DNA from 2 places in the Streptomyces sp. NPDC059785 genome. Region 1 is predicted to be linked to the other one. Evidence: riboswitches for the same ligand, from Rfam matches in the RefSeq annotation. Region 1 holds a riboswitch; the other holds the start of a gene.

Region 1 (7,447 bases):
TGTCGTCGGCCGCCTTCAGGGCTTCCTCGGCGAGCTCCTTGGGCGTGGCGGGGACGTCCGCCGCCTCGTTCCCCTTCTGGTCCTTGCCCGCGGCCCCCGTCTCGGGGGCGGTCGCGTGGTAGACCTCGTTCGACTCGCTGTCGTAAGCCCAGACGTCGCCGCCGTTGTGGATCACGCTGTACTCGGCGGCCTTGTCGAGCAGCGAGACCTTGGCCTTGTCGGGGCCGTCGGCGGCGACGTGCAGCGTGTGCGTGCCCGAGGCGAGCTCCGTGAGCCTGGTCGACGGGTCGGCGGAGGAACCGCCCTTCCCGCCGGCCGAGCCCGGGAGGAGACCGCTCTCCAGACCGCCCAGGCTGGGCAGCCCGAGGTCGGTGCTGATCTTGACCGTGCCGGACAGCCGCTGGGTGTCCGACGCGGCGATCTTCTCGATGAGTTGCTGCGCGGTGATCTCCGGCAGATCGGGGTCGCCGGAGTCGGCGAGCGCCGGGACCAGCCCGATGGTCGCCGCCGCCACGCCCACCACTGCGACCGGGACGACGTACCGTGCGGCCCTGCGTCGGCCCGCGCGCACGTCGTCGGCCTCGTCGGTCAACGGGTCCTCGGATTCGTACGGTGCCATGTGTGCCCTTACCTCCGTCGTCGGCGGCGGCGTGCAGTCACTGTGCCATCCACTCCTCAGCCGCCATTCTCACCCGAATTGATGAGGAGTGGTGCTTTCCATCTGACCAAATCGGCCAGCGTGAAGCGTCAGACCCGGGACCCAACTCCGCGTACTGCTCCGGTATGACACCGGCGGACGGCGCCTCCCCCGCCCCTTAGGGGTCCGGCGCCCGGTCCCGGCTCAGTTCCGCACGAAGACGTAGTCGGCCCGGTAGGGCACGCCCACGACGGCGCCCGGCGTACAGCTCCCGGACGGGGCGACCCCGCCGACGGTGTTGAGCCGCAGGATCTCCGCGGTGTCCGCCAGCAGCCCGTGGTGCCGGCCCGACTGCGTCGCCTTCAGGTCCAGCTCCGGGATGTTCCCGTCACCGTTCGGGGTCTTGGTGATCACCGCGCCGGTGACCGCGCTGCGGTCGGGCGCGATCCATTGCGGCGTACCGGAGTCGGGCCGCACGAAGGAGTGCCTGATACGGCCGCCGAGCACGGCGCTGACGTCCCGCTGGGCGAAGGCGTACCCGCCGCCCTCGGCCTGCTTGCACTCGTAGATCTGCTCGCCCTCGACCACGGACGCCTGGAAGTTGCCCAAGGCGTGCCGGAAGTCGAAACCGGTGGTGACGCCGTGGAGCTGACCGCGGACGGCGCCGCCCGGAAACTCCGTGGTGTGCAGATTGGCGTAGAACGCACCCGGGTCGCTCTTCAGTTTCCCCAGCAGCGCGGCGTCCTCGACCTTCACGGTGCCCCTGACGCTGTGCCCCTTGGCCCTGGTGAGCAGCCCGGTGAAGTCCACCTTGACGCCGCCGTTGCTGCCCCTGGCGCCCTGGTGGATGTGGAGCATGGTGGGCTTGCCGGTGCCGCGCCAGGTCACGGCGACGGACACCTTGTCACCCCGCACCTCGACGAACTCCAGGGCGGCGCCGTCCTTGTCGCCGACGGCGGGCCCGCCCGCCACGGGCACCTCGTTGGCCCCGCGGAGCGCGGCGGCGAAGATGACGCCCCGGCGCACGCTCCCACTACCGCTCTCACTCCGCGCCTCGACCGCCTGGCTGGGCACCGCACCCGACTGCCCTTCGTGCCCTTCGTGCCCGGCATGCCCGGCGTGCCGGGCGGCATGCTGACCGCCACCCCCGGCGGCGCCCGGAAGAACGGCGGCGGTGGCGACGACACCGGCGGCGGCGACAGCGGTCAAGCCGACCGGTAAGAGCCTCCTGCGCCGCCTCACATCACCGACACCCTCGGATCGCTTCATTCCGATTTCTCCCCGTATCCCGGCCGACGCCCCCTGCGTCAGCTTCTGTACGGCAATACGGAACGGATCTCACCTTGGACTCAGTCCAGGCATGTGACCTGCACCACAGCGCGCCCCTCGAGCCCCGGCTCAGCCGGCCCGGTGCACCACCGCGTCGCAAAGATCCACCAGCGCCGCCTTGGCGTCGCACTCCGGGAGCGGTACGAGGGTGGCCCGGGCCTCCTCCGCGTAGCGCACGGCGTCCCGGCGGGCCTGCTCCAGCGCGGGGTGGACCCGCAGCCGGGCGAGGGCCTCGGCGTGCCGGGCGTCGTCGGCGAGGTCGGAGTCGAGCAGCTCGCTCAGCGCGATGTCCTCGGGAAGCCCGAGCCGCTCCACGCGCTCGCGCAGCCGCAGCACCGGCATGGTGGGGATGCCTTCGCGCAGGTCGGTCCCCGGCGTCTTGCCGGACTCGTGCGAGTCGGAGGCGATGTCCAGCACGTCGTCGACGAGCTGGAAGGCGACCCCGAGGCGCTCGCCGTACTGCGTGAGCACGTCGACGACGGTCTCGTCGGCGCCGGACATCATCGCGCCGAACCGGCAGGCGACGGCGACGAGGGAGCCGGTCTTGCCGCCGAGCACGTCGAGGTAGTGGTCGATGGGGTCGCGCTCGTCACGCGGTCCCGCGGTCTCCAGGATCTGCCCGGTGACCAGCCGTTCGAAGGCCTCGGCCTGGACCCGGACGGCCTCAGGACCGAGGTCGGCCAGGATGTGCGAGGCGCGGGCGAAGAGGAAGTCGCCGGTGAGGACGGCGATCGAGTTGTCCCAGCGGGCATTGGCGCTGGGCACCCCGCGCCGCACGTCCGCCTCGTCCATCACGTCGTCGTGGTACAGCGTGGCGAGATGGGTCAGCTCGACCACCACGGCCGAGGGCACGACACCCGGCGCGTACGGGTCGCCGAACTGCGCCGCGAGCATCACGAGCAGCGGCCGGAACCGCTTGCCGCCCGCGCGCACGAGGTGCTGGGCGGCCTCGGTGATGAAGGGGACCCCGCTCTTGGTGGCTTCGAGCAAACCTTCCTCGACAGCCGCCAATCCGGCCTGGACATCGGCTTCGAGAGCCTGGTCCCGCACGCTCAGCCCGAACGGCCCGACGACGGTCACGAGAGGTTCTCCTGTCTGCTGACGATCACATGGCGAACTCGGTCGATCATTCGGTCGATGACACGGTTTGTCGATGTGTCGCTGCCATCACTCAAGTCAGCGTATCCGGTCACGTTTCGATCACCGCGAGCGCCCACCCGCCCCCGTACCCCACTTCCCCCCGGCCGGAAGGCGCAGTCCCGTCCGGCCAGTAGTGGATCACGACCGGTATGCCCTTGATCTGCGACTTCGCCCCGACATGCACCGATTCACCAGGACGGATCCCCGCCCCCCTGGCCACCTTCTGCACAACCCTCACCCTCCCCGCCCACTCGCTGCCCCTTGATCATCACCGCTCCGCCCCCGCTCCCCCTCACCCCACCCCGTCGGCGCGCCCCGACCCCGACCGGGACCGGAGCCGCCCGCCCCCCGACTCAAATCGCATACCCGAACGACGAGTTAACGCCGTATCCGGTTTCACTCCACCCCCCGCAAACTCTTCGCCCGAACCAAAATGCCCGACTTACCCTCATTGCGGCATTACTCACCCATCAACGCGTGAAATGAGTCACCCCGGGCAACGCGTCGCCCCCTAAACCCGTCCCCGCGTTCCCGCCTTTCACAAAAGGCAAGTTGAGCAAATCATTCCAGTCGAATAGGGCGAATCACCCCCTCCTTCGTCAAGGTCAAAAACCCCGAGAGGGGAGATCGGGTCTTGTTTCGGGCATGTGCAGTCGCATACGTTCTCGTCGATCCGAGCGGACCGCCGAATCCTGCCGCCGCCCGGAGACCCGACCACTCATCCACGGCAGGAGCGGGGGACCCAGGTAAGTCGCCGCCCCGGACATCCGGGACGGCTAGGGGTCAAGTCGCACGAATGCGGCCGGACATCTCCAGTCCGAACCCGACAGCTCACCTCGCAGGCGCCGGAGAGGAATGCGCCATGACCGCACGAGGCAAGCACCGCCGCACCAGACTCAACCTCCTGACCCGCGGGATCATCGCCGCCGGCACCGGCTCGGCCGCGATCGCACTCCCGATCGTGGGCGCGACGGGGGCCCAGGCCGCGGAGCCGGCGAAGACCACCACCCCGCAGGTCCAGCTCGTCACCTACAAGGTGGCGGAGGGCGACACCCTGTCCAAGATCGCCCGCGAGCACACCAGCGGCGGCTGGAAGGACCTGTACGAGGCCAACCGCGCGGTCATCGGCAGCAACCCGTCGGCGATCAAGCCGGGCCTGGAACTGACGGTGGGCACGAAGACCGTCAAGACGACCACGGAAGCCGCGACCAAGGCGACCACGGCCTCCACGACGACGACCACGACGGCCGGCGCCAAGACGTACACGGACAACCTGGACGGCTGGATCCGGGAAGCCCTGGACATCATGGCCCAGAAGGGCATCCCGGGCAGCTACGACGGCATCTACCGCAACATCATCCGCGAGTCGTCGGGCAACCCGCAGGCCATCAACAACTGGGACAGCAACGCCGTCGCCGGCACGCCGTCCAAGGGTCTGCTCCAGGTCATCGACCCCACCTTCAACGCGTACCACGTGGAAGGCACGGCGACGGACCCGTACGACCCGGTCGCGAACATCACGGCGGCCTGCAACTACGCCGCCGCCAAGTACGGCTCCATCGACAACGTCTTCGGCGCCTACTGACAGACCCCCCGGCGGGCGCGGCCTACTGCAACGGGTCGCGCCCGCCGGGGAACAACCGCTCCAGGACGACGGCGATGCCGTCCTCCTCGTTCGACAGGGTGATCTCGTCGGCGACGGCTCTGAGCTCGGGATGGGCATTGGCCATGGCGACGCCGTGGGCGGCCCAGTCGAACATCGGGATGTCGTTGGGCATGTCACCGAAGGCGATCGTGGCGGACGGCGACAGACCGAGGTGTCGGGCGGCCAGCGCGAGACCGGTCGCCTTGGTCACGCCACATGGCTGGAGTTCGACGGTGCCGGGCCCCGACATGGTGACGGTCGCCAGCGAACCCACCGTCATCCGGGCCACCGCGGCCAACTCGTCGTCGGACAGCGAGGGATGCCGCAGCAGCACCTTGCTGATCGGCTCGGCCCACAGATCGTCACGCCGCGGCACCCGCACCGCGGGCAGCGTCGGATGCGGCATCAGATAACCGGGCTCGATGAGCGTGAGCCCGTCCACACCGTCCTGGTCGACGGCCGCGAAGACCTGCCCGACCTCCGCCTCGATCTTGCCGAGCGCGGTCTCCGCAAGCTCCCGGTCCAGGGTCACCGACCACAGCAGACGGCGCGCGCCGGCGTCGTACAACTGCGCGCCCTGCCCGCACACCGCGAGCCCCTCGCAGCCGAGATCCTCGAGCAGCGGCCGCACCCTCGGCGCCGGACGGCCCGTCACCACCAGATGCCGGGCACCCGCCCCGGCCACTCTCGCCAACGCGGCCCGCGACCGATCGGAGAGCGTGTCGTCGCCGCGCAGCAGCGTCCCGTCCAGGTCGGTGGCGATGAGTGAATATGCAAGGGGAGCGGCCATGATCCGAAGAATACGGATCGAAGGACCTCAACGCCCCGGCGGGAACCGGACGACGTCCCGTATCCCGACAGCAACAGGAGACACATCCCGCAGCGGAAGCCGGTTGTGTCGTAAGTACCGCATCGGCAGCCGTACCCGGTACGTAGAACACAACCGGACGCACGCCCCCGGCCACCGAGCACCCGCGGTCGCGTACGCACGGGAGGGGCCGTGCCGGTACATCAAATGCCCGTCGATTGCGTGGTCGTACCGACAGGGCACCTTTCTCACGAGGCCGGGCGACCTCGCAAGCGACAGGCGGAAGCACCGGCACGGCAGCCCCGACCCGCAAGCGACAGGCGGAAGCACCGGCACAGCAGCCCCGACCCACAAGCGACAGACGGAAGCACCGGCACAGCAGCCCCGACCCACAAGCGACAGACGGAAGCACCGGCACAGCAGCCCCGACCCACAAGCGGCAGACGGAAGCACCGGCACAGCAGCCCCGACCCACAAGCGACAGGCGGAAGCACCGGCACAGCAGCCCCAACCCACAAGCGACAGACGGAAGCACCGGCACAGCAGCCCCGACCCACGTCATACGGGCACGCGCCCGTCAGACGCCCGGCTCAGCCGTGCACCCGCACCAGATGCCGCACCAGCCGCCGCGAGGCGAACTCGGTACCGCACACGAACCGCATCACAGGCCCGTAAGAAGCCGCCGCCGGCAACCCCGTGAAGTACAGCCCCGGCACGGAAGACCGGTACCCGGCACCGAGTTTGGGCGTCCCCCGGCTCACCGCGAGCCGCGTCCGCAACTCGTGCCCGAGGAAGTCCATCGCCGCGATGTCGACCCGGTAGCCGGTCGCCGCGATGACGTGATCGGCGGACAGCTCCTCCTCCCGGCCACCGTACGTACGGACGGCGAGCACCGGACGACCCCCCACGACCCCCGCCCCGGCGATCCGCTCGACCTCGCGCACCCCGACTCTCCCCTCGAACCGCTCCCGCAGCCACCACGCCCCGAGCGGCCCGAGAATCCGGCGCACCAGGAAGTGCCGGGTCTGCGGCGGCAGATACCGGTACGGGTGCGGGTAGTAACTGAGCGCGTACAGCGACCACGCACGCCCGAAGGGCGACTCGGGCCGCAGCCGCGACTGCTCCCAGGGCGGCGCGCCGAAGGCGACCGCACCCCGCCCCCGGGAAACGACCCGCACCCGCGCCCCGGCCTCCGCCGCGAGCACCGCGGTCTCCAGGGCGGACTGCCCCGCCCCAACGACGATGAGCTCCTGCCCGGCGAACCGGCGCAGATCATGATGCTGGGAGCTGTGCGAGACGGGCCCCGTCGGACTGGGCCCGTCGACCGCGGCGCCCCGCAGCTCCGCGGGCAGATGGTCGAGCCCGGACAACCCGGTCGCGACCACGACGGCCCGCGCGGTGAACAGCTCCCCGGAGTCCAGCTTCAACGCGAACCCTTGGCCCCCGCCTCCGCTGCCGTCCCCTCCCCCACGATCCACGGAGACGACCCGCACCCGCTCCACCCCGGGCACGAGCTCCTGCTGGAACCACTCCCCGTACCCGATGAACGTCTCCACCGGAATGATGTCCTCGTCGGCGACGAGCCGGGGTAACCCCGCCGCGTCGCAGTAGTCGACGAGGGTGTGCCCCGGCTGCGGCGCGTCGATGCTGGACGCGGCGGGCGTCGACTTGAGCAGCATCCCCTCGGGCATGTGCTCGCGCCAGCTCACCATGGTCTCGCCGAAGACGCGCACCGGAATGCCGCGCGCCCGCAGATGCGCTGCGGTGGACAGGCCGAACGGCCCGGCACCGATGACTGCTACGGGTCCTTTCACGAAGCCCCCTCCTCAGGACGCCCTCCCCAGGACGTCACTTCCGGACGCCCCTTCCCCGGACGTCACTTACGAGC
Region 2 (7,447 bases), on a different contig from region 1:
CTGGGCGCCCAGGGCGGCGAGGAGATCGTCCTCGCCTCCGACGCGGACGGGGCGGACGCCGCCCTCGACCGTCTCGCCAAGCTGGTCGCCGAGGGACTCGACGAGCTCCCCGAGACCGTCTGAGGCCGGACGCGGCACCGGCCGGGAAACACCGGCCGCACGCACGGCGAAGGGCCCGCCCGAATTACCGGGCGGGCCCTTCGCTTTTCCGCGCACCGGACGCACTTCCCGGCGAAAAGCGGACGAACGCAGAGCGGGAAAGGGCAGCAGAAATTATCCCCCGCGAATTACTTCCCCTTTGTATACGGCGCTTTTGTTAATGCCGCAGACCCGTCATGTTTACGCCAGGTTGCGAAGTCCTCACACGGTCCTGGCGGTCCGCGGCGTCGCCCCTGCCGGTGAAGCGGAGCCGGTGCGCGGCGCTCGCGCGCTCCGTGTGCAGCGCGGTCGCCGCCCGCGCCCGCTCGCTGTCCCCGCGCGCCACGGCGTCCACGATGCCGCCGTGCTCCGTCCAGGACTCCGCCGGGTCGGCGGGCGTCTCCACCGCGTACATCCAGGCGATCTTGCGCCGCAGCTGGGCGAGCGTCGCGGTCAGGGCGGGGCTCCCGGACGCCTGGGCGAGCGTCTCGTGGAACCAGTTGCCCAGGGAGCGCAGATCCTCGCTGTGGCCCCGCCTGGCCCGCTCCTGCCCCAGCCTGACCAGGCCGCGCAACACCTTGAGGTGCGCCTCGGTGCGGCGCTGGGCGGCCCGGGCGGCGGCCAGCGGCTCCAGCAGGATGCGCATCTCCAGCAGGTCGGTGCCCTCCTGCTCGGTGGGTTCGGCCACGCACGCGCCGGCGTGCCTGCGGGTCACGACGAAGCCCTCGGCCTCCAGGGTGCGCAGCGCCTCGCGCACGGGCACCCGGGAGACGCCGTAGCGGCGCGCCAGCAGTTCCTCGGTCAGGCGGCTGCCGCGCTCGTAGACACCCGCGACGATGTCATCACGGATCGCCGTGCATACCGAGTGCGCCGGAATGCGCATGAGCGGACCTCCGCCTTAATCCCCGCGAAACGCGGTCGATTGACGCTTGTTCGGCGACTCTATTGCAACGTCGCGGTATTTCCGATGGCGGGCTTGAATCCATGGATATTTTTTGGACATTCGGCGGCCGGAAACGACGAGGACCCCGGCCCAGGGGGCCGGGGTCCTGCGATGTCGTCCACGCGCGCGTGGGCGGGTGCGGGGCACCCGCGCGTGCGGCCGTGCGTCAGAGGGACACGCCGTGCGAGCGGAGGTAGGCGACGGGGTCCACGTCGGAGCCGTACTCGGCGGTCGTCCGGGCCTCGAAGTGGAGGTGGGGTCCGGTGACGTTGCCGGTGGCCCCGGAGAGGGCTATCTGCTGGCCGGCGGTGACGGTCTGCCCGACGGAGACGCCGATGGACGACAGGTGCCCGTACATCGTGTACGTGCCGTCGTGCATCTTCAGGACGACCTGGTTCCCGTACGCGCCGCCCCAGCCGGTCGTGACGACGGTGCCCGCGCCGACGGCGTGCACGGCGGTGCCGGAGGCGGCGTGGAAGTCGACGCCGGTGTGGGTGCCGGAGGACCAGAGGCTGCTGCTGCTCTGGTAGGCGGTGGAGACGTACGATCCGGTGATCGGCAGCACGAAGGTGTTCAGGCGCTTGCGCTCGGCGGCGCGGGCGGCCCTGGCCTCGGCCTCGAGCTTGCGCTCCGCCTCCGCCTCGGCCCGCTTCCTCGCGGTCTGCTCGGCCTTCTCCACGGCGGCGGCCTGCTCGGCGGCGTACTGCTGGGCGGTGGCCTGCGCGCCGACCTCCTCGGCGACCGAGTCGCCGATGGTGACGGCCTTCGTCAGCCCGGTCTGCTGGACCGACTCGCTCGCGGCGAACGCGGGGGCGGCCAGGGTTCCGATGACACCGGTGGTGGTGAGCGCCGCGACGCCCGCCGCACTCTTGGTCGTGCGGTTGATCCGGCTCGGACGACGATGCTTCCCGGTGACACGGGTGAGCGCCATGTAGGGGCTGGTCCTTTCCTTCCCTCTCGCCTACCGGGTTAGCTGACGGGTTCGGAGCAGGAAGGTCTCCTACGGGCCCCCTGTGGGGAGGGTGCCCGATTCACCCCAGGGACGTGATGCGGGTCCCCGGCTCCCCTGGCTCGCGCCGTACGGGGACTCGGCGATGACTGTCCGGTGCCGCGGGTGCGGCGCACTGCCCGACGAACAGCCGGACTGACGCTAAGCGAGGCGCCTTTCGATCAACAAACGGATCAGCGTTTTTGTAGCGCACGCCACAGGGCGGAAAGGCAACTCCCCTGCCAATACGGACAAAGCGAGGGCCCGGCCCGGGCCCCATTCCGGGCAGAACGGGGCCCTGGTGACCGATCGGTCACCAGGGCCCCCGGGGGACGGCGTCTTCCCGGCGGCTCCTACTCTGCCGTCACGACGCTCACTTCGCCGATGCCGAGCGCCCTGACGGGCTCCGCGATCTGCACGGCGTCGCCCACCAGGACGGTCACCAGGCGGTCGACCGGGAAGGCGTTCACGACGGCCGCGGTGGCCTCCACGGTGCCCGCCGCGGCCAGCTCCCGGTACAGCGCCGACTGGTAGTCGTCCGGCAGGTGCTGCTCGACCTGGTCCGCGAGCGTGCTCGCCACGGCCGCCGCCGTCTCGAACTTCAGGGGCGCGACACCCACCAGGTTCTGCACGGCGACGTCCCGCTCCGCGTCGGTCAGGCCCTCGGCCGCCAGGGTGCGCAGCACCTTCCACAGGTCGTCGAGGGCGGGACCGGTGTTGGGCGTGTCCACGGAGCCGCTGATGGCGAGCATCGCGGCGCCCGAGCCGTCCGGGGCCGAGCGCAGCACCTGGCCGAACGCCCGCACCCCGTAGGTGTATCCCTTCTCCTCGCGCAGGACGCGGTCGAGCCGCGAGGTGAGGGTGCCGCCGAGGCAGTAGGTGCCGAGCACCTGCGCGGGCCACACCCGGTCGTGCCGGTCGGCCCCGACGCGGCCGATGAGGAGCTGCGTCTGCACGGCGCCCGGACGGTCGACGATGATCACGCGGCCCCGGTCGTCGGCGGTCACCGGCGGCACCGGGCGCGGCTGGGCGGACGAGCCGGTCCAGCTCCCCAGGGTGTCGGCGAGGAGCGCGTCCAGGTCGACCCCGGTGAGGTCGCCGACGACCACGGCGGTGGCCGTGGCCGGGCGTACGTGCTTCTCGTAGAAGGCGCGCACGGCCGCCGAGTCGATGTTCTTGACGGTCTCCTCGGTGCCCTGGCGGGGGCGCGACATGCGCGAGCCGGCCGGGAACAGCTCCCGGGAGAGCTCCTTGGCGGCGCGGCGGGCCGGGTTGGCGGTCTCGTGCGGGATTTCGTCGAGGCGGTTGGTCACCAGCCTCTCGACCTCGCCGTCCTCGAACGCCGGGGCCCTGAGGGCGTCGGCGAGCAGACCGAGGGCCTTGGGCAGCCGGGAGACCGGCACTTCGAGGGAGAGCCGCACACCCGGGTGGTCGGCGTGCGAGTCGAGCGTGGCGCCGCAGCGCTCCAGCTCGGCCGCGAACTCCTCGGCGGAGTGCTTGTCGGTGCCCTCGGAGAAGGCCCGCGCCATGATCGTGGCCACGCCGTCGAGACCGACGGGCTCGGCGTCCAGGGGCGCGTCGAGAAGCACCTCGACGGCCACGACCTGCTGGCCCGGGCGGTGGCAGCGCAGCACCGTCAGGCCGTTGTCCAGGGCACCACGGCCCGGGGCCGGGAACGCCCACGGCCTGGCCTCGCCGGCCTGGGGCTCTGGGTGGAAGTCCATGCTCGCGAGCTCGGTCACTTGGCCGACTCCTCGTCCTCGTCGGTGGCCTCGGCAGCTGCCGCCTCGGCCTCTTCCGCGGCGACCGGCTCGTAGACGAGCACCGCGCGGTTGTCGGGGCGCAGCCGGGCCTCGGCGACCGCGCGCACCTCTTCGGGCGTCACTTCGAGGACGCGCTGTACGGCCGTCAGCGCGAGCTGCGGGTCACCGAACAGGACGGCGTACCGGCACAGTTCGTCGGCGCGCCCCGCGACCGTGCCGAGGCGGTCCAGCCACTCGCGCTCCAACTGGGCCTGGGCGCGCTCCATCTCCTCCGCCGTCGGGCCCTCCGCGGCGAACCGGGCGAGCTCCTCGTCGACGGCGGCCTCGATGACCGGCACCTCGACGTCGCCGGAGGTCTTCACGTCCAGCCAGCCCAGGGACGGCGCCCCGGCCAGCCGCAGCAGCCCGAACCCGGCCGCGACGGCGGTGCGGTCGCGGCGGACCAGCCGGTTGTACAGCCGGGAGGACTCGCCGCCGCCGAGGACGGTGAGCGCCAGGTCGGCGGCGTCCGACGCGCGCGTGCCGTCCTCCGGGAGCCGGTAGGCGGCCATCAGCGCGCGGGCCGGGACCTCCTCCTCGACGACCTCGCGCAGCTCCTGGCCGATGACGTCCGGCAGGGAGCCGTCACGCGGGGCGGGCTTGCCGTCGTGCCCCGGGATGGAGCCGAAGTACTTCTCGATCCAGGCGAGCGTCTGCCGCGGGTCGATGTCACCGACCACCGACAGGACGGCGTTGTTGGGCGCGTAGTACGTGCGGAAGAACGCGCGGGCGTCCTCCAGGGTGGCCGCGTCCAGGTCCGCCATCGACCCGATCGGGGTGTGGTGGTACGGGTGGCCCTCCGGGTACGCGAGCGCCGTCAGCTTCTCGAAGGCGGTCCCGTAGGGCACGTTGTCGTAGCGCTGGCGGCGCTCGTTCTTGACGACGTCGCGCTGGTTCTCCATCGACTCGTCGTCGAGCGCGGCGAGCAGCGAGCCCATGCGGTCGGCCTCCAGCCAGAGGGCGAGCTCGAGCTGGTGGGCGGGCATGGTCTCGAAGTAGTTGGTGCGCTCGAAGCTGGTGGTGCCGTTGAGCGAGCCGCCCGCGCCCTGGACCTTCTCGAAGTGGCCGTTGCCGTGCACCTGGTGAGAGCCCTGGAACATCAGGTGTTCGAAGAGGTGGGCGAGGCCGGTGCGGCCCGCCACCTCGTGGCGGGAGCCGACGTCGTACCAGAGGCACACCGCCGCGACCGGGGTCAGGTGGTCCTCGGAGAGCACCACGCGCAGGCCGTTGGCCAGGCGGTGCTCGGTCGCTGTCAGGCCGCCGGAGCCTGCCTCAGCTGTGGCCGTGTGACCCATGGGCATGTACGTCCCTTCGATCGCGGGAAACTGCCGAATCCCTGTCGGTCCTGCCACTGTATGCAAGCGCGCGGACGGCTGGCGAAGTTCCCGCACCAGCTACGCCGTGAGCGAGACCCGGGTGCCCCGCGAACAGGACTCACGTACGACCGCGGCGGGACGCGCCTACGCGCGCGCAGGTGCCTCCGGGGCGTTCCGGAGGCGGGTGCCGGGGGCTCGGTCGGGGGCGGGGACGGGTTGGTCCGGGGGCGTGGCCGCCGGACGTGGAGGGACGGGTTCCGGGAGGCGGTCCGGGGTGGGAACGGACGGGTTCCGGGAGCCGGTCCGGGGTGGGAACGGACGGGTCGTGGTCCGCGTTGTCAGTACGGCGGTCCACAATGGTGCGCGTCAGATCCCGTTCATGTTGGTGAAGGAGCCGCAGCAGCGATGGCCCGCCGCAGCACGAAAACCCCGCGACCCGACGACGACGCTGCCTTCGAGGAGCGGATCCTCGACATCGACGTCGTCGACGAGATGCAGGGCTCCTTCCTCGAGTACGCCTACTCGGTCATCTACTCCCGAGCCCTGCCGGACGCCCGCGACGGCCTCAAGCCCGTGCACCGCCGCATCGTCTACCAGATGAACGAGATGGGCCTGCGCCCCGACCGCGGCTACGTGAAGTGCGCCCGCGTCGTCGGCGAGGTCATGGGCAAGCTGCACCCGCACGGCGACGCGTCGATCTACGACGCCATGGTGCGCCTCGCCCAGCCCTTCTCCATGCGCCTGCCCCTGGTCGACGGCCACGGCAACTTCGGCTCGCTGGGCAACGACGACCCGCCGGCCGCCATGCGGTACACCGAATGCCGGATGGCCGACGCCACGTCCCTGATGACGGAGTCGATCGACGAGGACACCGTCGACTTCGCCCCGAACTACGACGGCCAGGAGCAGGAGCCCGGCGTCCTCCCCGCGGCGTACCCGAACCTGCTGGTGAACGGCGCCTCGGGCATCGCCGTCGGCATGGCGACCAACATGCCGCCGCACAACCTGGGCGAGGTCATCGCGGCCGCCCGCCACCTGATCCGCCACCCGGGCGCCGACCTCGACACGCTGATGAAGCACGTCCCGGGCCCCGACCTGCCCACGGGCGGGCAGATCGTCGGCCTCCCCGGCATCCGGGACGCGTACGAGAAGGGCCGCGGCACCTTCAAGATCCGCGCCACGGTGGCGGTGGAGAACGTGACGGCGCGCCGCAAGGGCCTCGTCGTCACCGAGCTGCCCTTCACCGTCGGCCCGGAGAAGGTGATCGCCAAGATCAAGGACCTGGTCGGCAGCAAGAAGCTCCAGGGCATCGCCGACGTCAAGGACCTCACGGACCGCGCGCACGGCCTGCGCCTGGTCATCGAGATCAAGAACGGTTTCGTGCCGGAAGCGGTCCTGGAGCAGCTCTACAAGCTGACGCCGATGGAGGAGTCCTTCGGCATCAACAACGTCGCCCTGGTGGACGGCCAGCCCCTCACCCTGGGCCTCAAGGAGCTGCTCGAGGTCTATCTGGACCACCGCTTCGACGTCGTGCGCCGCCGCAGCGAGTTCCGGCGCACCAAGAAGCGTGACCGGCTGCACCTGGTGGACGGCCTGCTGATCGCCCTCCTCGACATCGACGAGGTCATCCGGCTGATCCGCTCCAGCGAGAACTCCGCGCAGGCGAAGGAGCGCCTGATGGGCCGCTTCTCGCTCAGCGAGGTCCAGACGCAGTACATCCTGGACACGCCGCTGCGCCGGCTCACCCGGTTCGACCGCATCGAGCTGGAGAGCGAGCGCGACCGGCTGAACGGCGAGATCGACGAGCTAACCGGCATCCTCGAGTCGGACGCCGAGCTGCGCAAGCTGGTCTCCGGGGAACTGGCGGCGGTGGCCAAGAAGTTCGGCACGCCGCGGCGCACGACCCTGCTGGAGTCCTCCGGCGTCCCCGCCGCGACCGTCCCGCTCCAGGTCGCCGACGACCCCTGCCGGGTGCTCCTGTCGTCCACGGGCCTGCTCGCCCGTACGGCCAACGGGGACCCCTTCGAGAAGGGCGGCAAGCGCGCCAAGCACGACCTGATCGTCTCCGCCGTCCCCGCTACGGCGCAGGGCGAGATCGGCGCGGTCACCTCCGGCGGGCGGCTGCTGCGGATCAACGTCATCGACCTGCCCCAGCTCCCCGAGACGGCCACCGCGCCGAACCTGTCGGGGGGCGCGCCGATCTCCGAGTTCCTCACGCTGGAGGGCGACGAGAGCGTGGTCTGCCTGACGACGCTCGACG

Evidence for each region. Region 1 has a riboswitch for cyclic di-AMP ahead of ACFV6E_RS29200 (transglycosylase SLT domain-containing protein). Riboswitches for the same ligand answer to the same signal wherever they lie in the genome.
Region 2: it holds a riboswitch for cyclic di-AMP, as region 1 does, so the genes downstream of both, ACFV6E_RS32295 (M23 family metallopeptidase) here and ACFV6E_RS29200 (transglycosylase SLT domain-containing protein) in region 1, are expected to answer to the same signal.

The regions. Positions count from the first base shown of each region.
Region 1 covers NZ_JBHWHV010000045.1:10,701-18,147, forward strand. The annotation lists gene ACFV6E_RS29180 (outer membrane lipoprotein carrier protein LolA) at 1-619, opposite strand, end outside; gene ACFV6E_RS29185 (CHRD domain-containing protein) at 842-1,663, opposite strand; gene ACFV6E_RS29190 (hypothetical protein) at 1,730-1,858, shown strand; gene ACFV6E_RS29195 (polyprenyl synthetase family protein) at 2,036-3,046, opposite strand; cyclic di-AMP (ydaO/yuaA leader) riboswitch at 3,812-3,964, shown strand; gene ACFV6E_RS29200 (transglycosylase SLT domain-containing protein) at 3,969-4,691, shown strand; gene ACFV6E_RS29205 (HAD family hydrolase) at 4,714-5,541, opposite strand; gene ACFV6E_RS29210 (FAD-dependent oxidoreductase) at 6,150-7,373, opposite strand.
Region 2 covers NZ_JBHWHV010000054.1:2,118-9,564, forward strand. The annotation lists gene ACFV6E_RS32285 (HPr family phosphocarrier protein) at 1-123, shown strand, start outside; gene ACFV6E_RS32290 (GntR family transcriptional regulator) at 317-1,021, opposite strand; gene ACFV6E_RS32295 (M23 family metallopeptidase) at 1,248-2,012, opposite strand; cyclic di-AMP (ydaO/yuaA leader) riboswitch at 2,025-2,185, opposite strand; gene ACFV6E_RS32300 (M16 family metallopeptidase) at 2,423-3,811, opposite strand; gene ACFV6E_RS32305 (M16 family metallopeptidase) at 3,808-5,172, opposite strand; gene ACFV6E_RS32310 (DNA topoisomerase (ATP-hydrolyzing) subunit A) at 5,593-7,447, shown strand, end outside.